2 regions of the Priestia sp. YIM B13491 genome follow, and region 2 is predicted to be linked to the other one. Evidence: riboswitches for the same ligand, from Rfam matches in the RefSeq annotation. Region 2 holds a riboswitch; the other holds the start of a gene.
The links. Region 2 has a riboswitch for S-adenosylmethionine ahead of mtnW (2,3-diketo-5-methylthiopentyl-1-phosphate enolase). Riboswitches for the same ligand answer to the same signal wherever they lie in the genome.

Region 1: another riboswitch for S-adenosylmethionine. It lies ahead of ACFX4E_RS05595 (BMP family lipoprotein); the one in region 2 lies ahead of mtnW (2,3-diketo-5-methylthiopentyl-1-phosphate enolase).

What each region holds. Positions count from the first base shown of each region.
Region 1 covers NZ_JBHZOR010000001.1:1,079,042-1,083,462, reverse strand. The annotation lists gene ACFX4E_RS05600 (ABC transporter ATP-binding protein) at 1-919, opposite strand, end outside; gene ACFX4E_RS05595 (BMP family lipoprotein) at 1,002-2,012, opposite strand; SAM riboswitch class I at 2,088-2,194, opposite strand; gene ACFX4E_RS05590 (hypothetical protein) at 2,524-2,682, shown strand; gene ACFX4E_RS05585 (hypothetical protein) at 2,773-3,141, opposite strand; gene ACFX4E_RS05580 (putative polysaccharide biosynthesis protein) at 3,155-4,421, opposite strand, start outside.
Region 2 covers NZ_JBHZOR010000002.1:269,009-273,429, forward strand. The annotation lists gene ACFX4E_RS07565 (1,2-dihydroxy-3-keto-5-methylthiopentene dioxygenase) at 1-170, opposite strand, end outside; gene ACFX4E_RS07570 (methylthioribulose 1-phosphate dehydratase) at 186-824, opposite strand; gene ACFX4E_RS07575 (2-hydroxy-3-keto-5-methylthiopentenyl-1-phosphate phosphatase) at 821-1,486, opposite strand; gene mtnW (2,3-diketo-5-methylthiopentyl-1-phosphate enolase) at 1,483-2,727, opposite strand; SAM riboswitch class I at 2,807-2,913, opposite strand; gene ACFX4E_RS07585 (pyridoxal phosphate-dependent aminotransferase) at 3,044-4,216, opposite strand; gene ACFX4E_RS07590 (carbon-nitrogen family hydrolase) at 4,329-4,421, shown strand, end outside.

The sequences.
Region 1 (4,421 bases), on a different contig from region 2:
CTACTAATCCAGCAATGGCTTGAAGCAGCTCTGATTGTCCATTTCCCGACACGCCTGCAATACCGACAATTTCGCCCGCAGAAACGTGAAGAGACACATTTTGCAATACGTTTTTTTGTCCTTTTCCTTTTAGAAAGAGATTTTGTACGTTTAAATGAGAGGTACCTTTTGATGGCATTCTTGCAGGACGCTCTTTTAATTCTCGCCCTACCATCAGCCTGGCTAGGTGGTGAGCATTGGTATCTTCTTTACTTGTGACGCCGGCTACTTTACCATTTCGAAGAACCGTAATGCGGTCCGCTACTTCCATCACTTCTTGCAGCTTATGTGTAATAATAACGATACTTTTACCTTGAGAAGCTAAAAAACGGATTGTTTTTAATAGTTCCTTCACTTCATGAGGAGTAAGAACGGCGGTAGGCTCGTCTAAAATAATGTTTTCTGCTCCTTGATACAGCACTTTTAAAATTTCAATTTTTTGCTGTTCTCCAATCGAGCAATGCTTTACTTTTTTATGAACATCTACTGAAATTTGATACGTTTCGGTTAATTGCTGTACATCTGCTTTCGCCTGCCTTCTATTAAAAAAGAGGCCTTTCTTTGGCTCATGCCCCAAGACAATGTTTTCAGCCACTGTAAAATGAGGAAAAACCATAAAATGCTGATGCACCATGCCTATTCCGTTTTTAATGGCATCTGCAGGAGATGAAAACGAGACGGTTTTCCCATGTAGCTGAATACTTCCTGAACTCGGCTTTTCCATTCCGTAAAGCATCCTCATTAACGTCGTTTTCCCAGCGCCATTTTCTCCAACCAGCGCGTGAACCTCGCCTTTTTTCAGCGTAAATGACACGTTATCATTCGCTAAAAACGAACCGTATTTTTTCGTCAAATTCGTTAACTGCAGCAGCTCACTCATTCCATTCATTGCTCCTTTCCACTTTAGGATTTTTTCAAAAATAAGAAAGAGAAGCCAGCCTTACTCGACTTCTCTTTTCAACTCACTTGGCTAACGGATCTTTTACCACGGTTTTTCCATCAATAATCGAATCTTTAATTTCTTTTAATTGATCAATTACATCTTGCCCTACAAAGTCATTAAGAGGTGTCTTGCTGTCTTGAGTCACATACGTTAACCCAACACCTTTTTCTTTTAAGCCGTATGTCACTACGCCCGATTTAAATTTGTCATTTGCGAGTGCTTCTACCGTTTCATAAGCAGCCGCATCAGATCCTTTTAACTGCGATAAAACGATATGCTCAGGATCTACTTCCGTACGGTCAATATCTTGGCCAGCCGTATAAAAACCCTTTTCTTTTGCTGCTTCAAATACACCCAAGTCGCCTACCGCTGAAGCTCCGGCGATAAAGTCAGCTCCTTTTGAAGCCTGTAAAATAGCAAGTTCTTTTGCTTTAGCTGGATCAGAGAAGCTTCCAACGTAGTTTACTAGAAACTCGGCTTTGGGGTTTGTTGATTGTAATCCTTCTTTAAAGCTTACCGTCCATTTTTTTAATAATGGAATATCATCTGCTGCAACCATTCCTACTTTATTCGTTTTTGTAACCAATCCTGCTGCTGCTCCTAATAAATATGAAGCTTCTTGTTCACGGAATACAACGCTTCTTACATTTGGTAAATCGACCACTGTATCAATAATCGCAAATTGACGCTGCGGGTTTTCTTGAGCTACTTTTTTCAACGCATCTTCGGATTCAAAAGAAGATGTAATAATCAAATCATAATTTTCTGCTACGGCAGCACGCAAATTACTTTCAATGGCTGCTTGGTCCGTGGATTCAATTGTCTTTATATCAATGTTATACTTCTTTCCAGCGCGTTTTGCTCCATCATCCATTTGTTGAAAAAACGGGTTAACTCCAATCTTTTCAGGTAAAACAAGAGCAATTCGCTTCTTTCCTTTCTCTTCACTTCCACTGCTTTTTGTGCTTTTTGACTGACAGCCAGTTACGAGTAGTACAAGCGCAACGGCTAAAATAAGAAACTTCTTCATTTAACTTACTCCCCCTATAATATAAAAAAAGCTCTTCCTTTATATAAAGGAAGAGCTCGTTAACCAAACGTCTCTTCCTCATCTTCAAGAACATACTGTTCTTAAGGATTTGGCACCATTCTGTCATAGACAGCGGTTGCCGGGTTTCACAGGGCCAGTCCCTCCACCTCTCTTGATAAGGAAAACAATAGCTATTTGTTTTATGTAATATAGTCAATATTAATAGTTTTTTAACAATTGTCAATATTATTTTTCTTTTTTTACGCAAAAAAACTTTAAAAACAGATAGGATTATACGGTTTTAGTCTACTAAAATACAGATCAACCTTCTAAATTAATCATCGTATGCCTCCTAGCAAAGCGCTTACGGTAAGTCTGCTAGTCTTCTAGAAGGATCATGTGTAGCAGAGCACTTTTATTACATCTCTTTTGTTAATCCACTATCGATTGAAAACACTTTACCAAGAATGTTAGACTTTTCCTGAGCGATATTTTTTAAGAGGTGTTAACGTTGAAATTGATAAAAGAATTATCTGGAGTAGCTATTGGACTCATTATCGCTTTGGCGGTTTCAAAAATCTTTTTTGATAACCCAACCAATGTTGGAATCGTAGTTATTTTTATTACTAGTATGGTCGTAACAGGTATAGCAAGAGCGAAACTAAGATAAGATAACCTAACTAAAAAACACCCCCTTTTATTCGCAAGGTGGTGTTTTCTTTTAATGATTTTAGTATGTAGTTATTCTCAGTGAATGCTTTTACCCTTCTCCATCAATCATCGTATACTTCCTAGCAAAGCGCTTGTAGTAAATTTGCTCATCCTCTTGTCCATCGTTAAAAACAAGTCGGTTATGATTAATGTCTTTTTCTTTTAACACATAGCCTTTTTCATTCATCAGTTGAATATATTCATCTAAATGCCCTTTTTTAACCATATAGTGAAGAGCATCATCTGAATCCGTAGTCTTTGCTACATCTTGACTTCCCACTTCTAACTTGAATACAGCTGTTGCTGTTTGAATGGGACGATAATCTCCAAACACTCTTTCCCAATTTAATAGCAGCAGCGCGCCGGAAATTATTATACATCCTCCAGCCGCTACGGTTAGTACAAATCGTTTTGACACTACTTTCTCTCCTTTACATTCTTTTTCTTCTATTTAATACAACGGATTGCCCTAAACTTGTTTTTACGCCAAGTCCTAGATACACGGCAGCACCTAAAGCAATTGAAATACAAGATGTACTAATTGCAAGTGAAGATGCAGACAGCTTATTTTCTAAAAAATAGTGAGAAGTATAATTGCCGATAATCACAGCGGCTGACATCACACTTACTAATAAAACAGGTGTCAACGCAGCTTGTCCCAGTGATTGAACTCGGTAAGAAATGGATTTTTCAATTAAATAAAAGTTATATATAACCGATACACCATACCCTCCGTAAGTCGCGACAACCGGTCCAATTTCTTTTAAGCTTGAAACCAACAGTACGTTTAATACTAGCTTCACAACAATTCCTAAGCCCAAGCCTAAAATTAGCTTCTTTTGCTGATTAATTCCTTGGAGAATTGCGGCTGTTACTGTAAAAAGAGCAAATAAAACGGCAGCAGGCGCGTACCATTGTAAAACAACTCCACCGATTTCAGGACTGTTTTTTGCTCCAAAAATCATCATATATACCGGCTTGCCTAATAAACAAAGCCCCACAGCAGCAGGAAGAGTAAAAAATAACAGCAGTTGCAGCGTTTTTGTAATCTTTCCTTTTACTTCTCGTAAATTTCCCTGCACAAAAGAAGATGTAATGCCGGGAATCAGCGACATGCTGAAGGCGGTGGCTAGCGATACCGGCACCATCACTAAAATCTGAGCTAATCCAATGACAGAGTTGATTATTTCGGCTTTAGCTTGTCCATACCCTATTGATTGAAAAAGGATGTTAATCGTAAACGTATCAATATTTTGATAGATTGGAATCGCTAAACCAACTAAGACAAATGGAACAGCGTACGTCACAAGCTCTTTGAACATTGAAGAGAACGAAATGAATTTATTATTCTTTCCGCTGTTTACTTCCTTCATAATCAGCCGCTTGCGTTTTAGATAAGTCGCACCGAGAATTCCTATACCCCCTACGCCTCCAACAAACGCTCCAAACGTACCGATTCCAACAGCTTTTGTCATCGTGCTATGAAAAAGGTGAATAACAGCGTATGCTCCTGCTAAAATAAACAGCACGCGCACTATTTGTTCAATAATTGTACTTAGCGCGGATGGTCCCATGGACTGGTTACCTTGAAAGTAGCCTCGTAATAGACTCATAGGCGGGATAATAATTAAAGCAAAGCTCACCATTCGAATCACGTATACTACGTCTTTTTGACTATTTCCTGAGGAATCTTTTCCG
Region 2 (4,421 bases):
AAAATTTCTGTTTTTTCTTCATCAGTTAAATCATATTTTTCACGAAGATTTTCTGGAAGTTTTGTAATGTCCCAGTTTTCATAAATAACTTCATTGTTTGCCAGAAAAGCTGATACTTCCTCTTGAGTTTCAATTCTTTTATTGTTTACATGTAAGCGAATGTGCGCCATTGTTGTTTCCTCCTTTTATAAATGCACCTTTGGCTTAATGCCTTTAAGTGACAGTAATTTGACGTGGTAGCTAAATAGAAATTCATAGGCTTCTAGCGCTTTTTTTGTTTCAAATGCATTTTTCCCCCATACCGTAATCCCGTGGTTACGAATCAAAATCGCGCCTTGATCGCCTTTTATATGATGAGAAAACTCTTCTGCTAGTGTCGGAATATCTGCGTAATTCGGAATAATCGGAACAGTAATTTCCGCATCTTCTTCCCAAATACCTAGCGCCTTAATAATTTCTTGACCTTTGAATGAAATAACGCCTTCATCTCCGTACAGTTCGGAGATCACGTTATTGTCGATTGTATGTACATGAAGGCTGCACCCAGCATTCGTTAAATTGTAAATCTTAACGTGCAGAAGCGTTTCAGCAGAAGGCTTTAAATGCGTGTCTTCTGCAGGCTTTCCGTATTGATCAACTAATAAAAAATCTTCATTTGTACGTTTTCGTTTATCTTTTCCACTTGCTGATACAAAGAAAGTTGTTGGATTTTGGTCCACTTTAATTGCTAAGTTTCCGCTTGTACCGAAGAACCAATCGCGCTCTGCCAGCTCATCTTTTATATCCGCAAGCTCATGCAACCTTTGCTGAGCCATGATACTCATGCTTTCACCTCTTCTGTTAATTCTTGTAAATGATGAATTACATCATAAAAAGTAGAAAAAGGACGATACGGTAGAGATAGCTCTTCACATTTTTCAATTAAAAAGTCACGTGCAATGACCGTATCAGCTAATTTGGCAGCCTGCAAATCCGTAATGGAATCGCCAATAACGACCGTATGATCTCTTTCATCTGCAAGATGGCGAATAATCGTTGGCTTACAGCAGCCGCAGTCATTTGTACACTGTTTATCACATGTATGAGGCCACGTAATGGAAATATGCTCACCGGAAAAATCAGATCCGTTGCAGTAGAGCATTTCCTCTGCAACTCGATTTCCCAAAAGTGGTTTTACAAAAAAGTCAATTCCTCCGCTTACAATATAAAGCGGAATATGGTGCTCTTTTGTATAGGCAATAAAATCATCAAATCCATCTCGAATAGCAGACGTCTCTAAAATATAAGAAATAATATCTTCTTTTAATTCCACGGGGAGCAAGGCAAACATTTGCCCTACTCCTTCTTGAATGGAGACGCGCTGTGCCAACACGTCGTCTTTAATACTTTCCCACTCCGGAGGAGCAAATTGTTTCATAATAGCAATAATGTTATCGCTATTTGTAATTGTTCCATCAAAGTCACAAAAGATTTTTAACGATGTCATGCTTTCACCTCTACTGTTCCCCATAGTTGCAAAGCTTTTTGCAACTCTTTTGATTCTTCAGCTTTTTCGGCTAATGTTTGATGAGAGAGTACTGCATCTATCGCCGCACGGAATGCTTTTCCTCCTCCGATAGCTCCCTCTGGATGACCGTGAACTCCGCCTCCTGCATTAATAATGCTGTCGATTCCAAAGTCCTTCACAAGCTGCGGTACCATTCCAGGATGAATTCCTGCTGAAGGAACCGGGAAAGACTGCTTATATTTGTATACAGGACGCGTTAATTCGTAGGCAATGCCTGTCGTATCTTCAAGAGAAAGCGCTACGCTTCCGTATGGTGATGGAAACAGAGAGAAATCCGCTCCGGCTAAACGCAATAGCTTTCCAAGCAGTAATGAATTTGAAAAACCGTAAAACTCTGATGGCGTAAGCGCTCCGCTAACAGCTGGGTGTGCCATAATCGGCAAGTTAATTTCATCGTCTTCTCGAAGTGCCTGCAGTACGTCTAACCCGTAAGCAAATACATTGAATAAAAGAGCATCGGCTCCTAGCTCAGCTGCTTTTCTCGCTTTTTCTTTTAATTCAAACGTTCGACCCGTTAAATTAACAGCATACAGCGTGCGGTGTCCCGTTTTTTCGTATACTTCATTCAGTACTTTTTTCCCTTCTGTAACGCGAGCTTCAAAAGGTGTTCGTTCACTATCAAACAAAATCTCATCGTCTTTAACCAAATCCACTCCGCCAAGCGCTTGCTCACGCAGCTGAGTTGTTAAGTACGTCATATCTCTTCCAATCACGCCTTTAAAAATACTCATCACAAGCGGACGGTCGTAAACGCCTAGTTTCTCTCGGATACCTTCTATTCCAAAGCGCGGTCCTGGGAATTGAGCTAATAATTCATCAGGAAAATCCAAGTCTAATAATTTCACTTTTCCATCAAGTGATAGTTTTCCGAAAACCGTAACTAAAATAGCCGGTAAATCTCTTGAAAAGTTGGCAGTTGGATAAGCAATTTTGACAATTGCCTGCTTAATTTCTCCGCCTAAATATCCGTTTACACGTTCGCAATCTTGAAGCTCAGTTACGGACACGACGCGCCCTTTATGCTTTTGAAGCTGCTGTTGATCTAAAAGCGGCAGATCTGTCCATGAGCCGACGGTTAGTCCTAAAGCAATTCCTTCCGCTTTTTTATAAAAATTTCCTTTATTATCATGTAGTAAGTAGCTTGCAACGATTTCACTCATTATGCTAAAAACTCCCTTGCTGTTTAATATCGTTAATAAAAAAGCCTCTTCTGTGATTAAGAAGAGGCTTTCGTTGCTCTTCTTATCTCTCAGCTGCTGCTGCAAGAATTAGCACCGTGCTTAACATGCGTTAAGTCGGTTGCCGGGCTTCATCGGGCTAGTCCCTCCACCTACTCTTAATAAGAAAGTTGCTATTTATTTAAATTAAATTCATAGATTATATACTAAATAAAAAATACCGCTAGGATTTATCGGTTATTAATCTCGTTAACTTCTTACATATTAAGCCAACTCAAAAAGGATTGTCAATGCGTTTTTAAAATAAATTTAATTTTTTTATTCGAGATACGGCTTCTCTCATACGCTCTTCATCCGTCAGCAGTCCTACGCGCACATAGCCTTCACCATATGTTCCAAAGCCTACTCCAGGCGCCACTACAACGTGAGCTTTTTCAAGAAGTAAATCTGAAAACTGTTCAGAAGTATATCCTTCAGGAACTTTTAGCCATGCAAAAAAGGAGCCCGCTGGAGATGTAACATCCCAACCAATTTCTCGAAGCCCTTGAATAAAGGTATTGCGTCTAGATTCATAGCGCTTAACTAAATCATTCACACATTGTTGAGATTCTAACAGAGCTGCGGCTGCTGCCTCTTGAACCGCCCCAAAGAGACTGACATACATATGATCTTGAAGAAGATTAATAGCTTCTACAACACTTGCATTTCCTACAGCAAATCCAACTCGCCATCCCGCCATGTTATACGTTTTAGAAAGAGTATAAATTTCAATTCCCGTCTCTTTTGCACCAGGAGTCTGTAAAAAACTGATTGGCTTTTTACCATCAAATCCAATTGCTCCGTAGGCAAAGTCGTGTACCACACAAATATCGTGCTTGGCAGCAAACGCCACGGTGTCTTCAAAAAATTCTGCCGTTGCTACTGCACCAGTAGGATTATTCGGATAGTTTAAAAACATGAGCTTTGCCTGTTCTTTAGCACGTTCACTTATCTCTTCGTATACGGGTAGAAAATGATTTTCAGCCGTGAGCGGCATCACTTCCATCTTTGCCTTTGCAAGCTCTACTCCAGACCAGTAATCAGGATATCCAGGATCGGGAACCAGCACCGTATCTCCAGGGTTTAATAAGCACTGCGGGATTTCTACAAGTCCACCTTTCCCGCCAAACAAAATAGCTACTTCTTTTTCGGGATCCACATCAACGCCATATTCTCGTTTATAAAAAGTCGCAACGGCCTCTTTTAAAAACTGGTGCCCCCGAAATGGAGAATATTTATGATGCATAGGATTAGCACTTGCTTTTTGCAGTGTTTCTACAATATGTGAAGGAGTAGGCTGATCGGGATTTCCCTGCCCTAAGTTAATAACGTCGTGCCCTTGGGCCATTACTTTTCCTACCTTGCCTACAAGTGATGCAAAAAATTGTTTTGGTAAACTTTTTAATAGTTCCGATTGCTCAAATTGTTTCATCATCGCACACCTTCTCAAAAAATTCTTGAAATTCTAGTCACAAATAATATATTGTAATACTCAACTTGTAAAGTCATTTTTTTCAACTACTAAAAAAAGGACGGATGATAAAGTGAGTGTAAAAATTACGTGTTTACAGCTTGATATTGCGTTTGGAAACCCAACTAAAAACCGAAAATATATCGAACAAAAAATGACGGAAGCC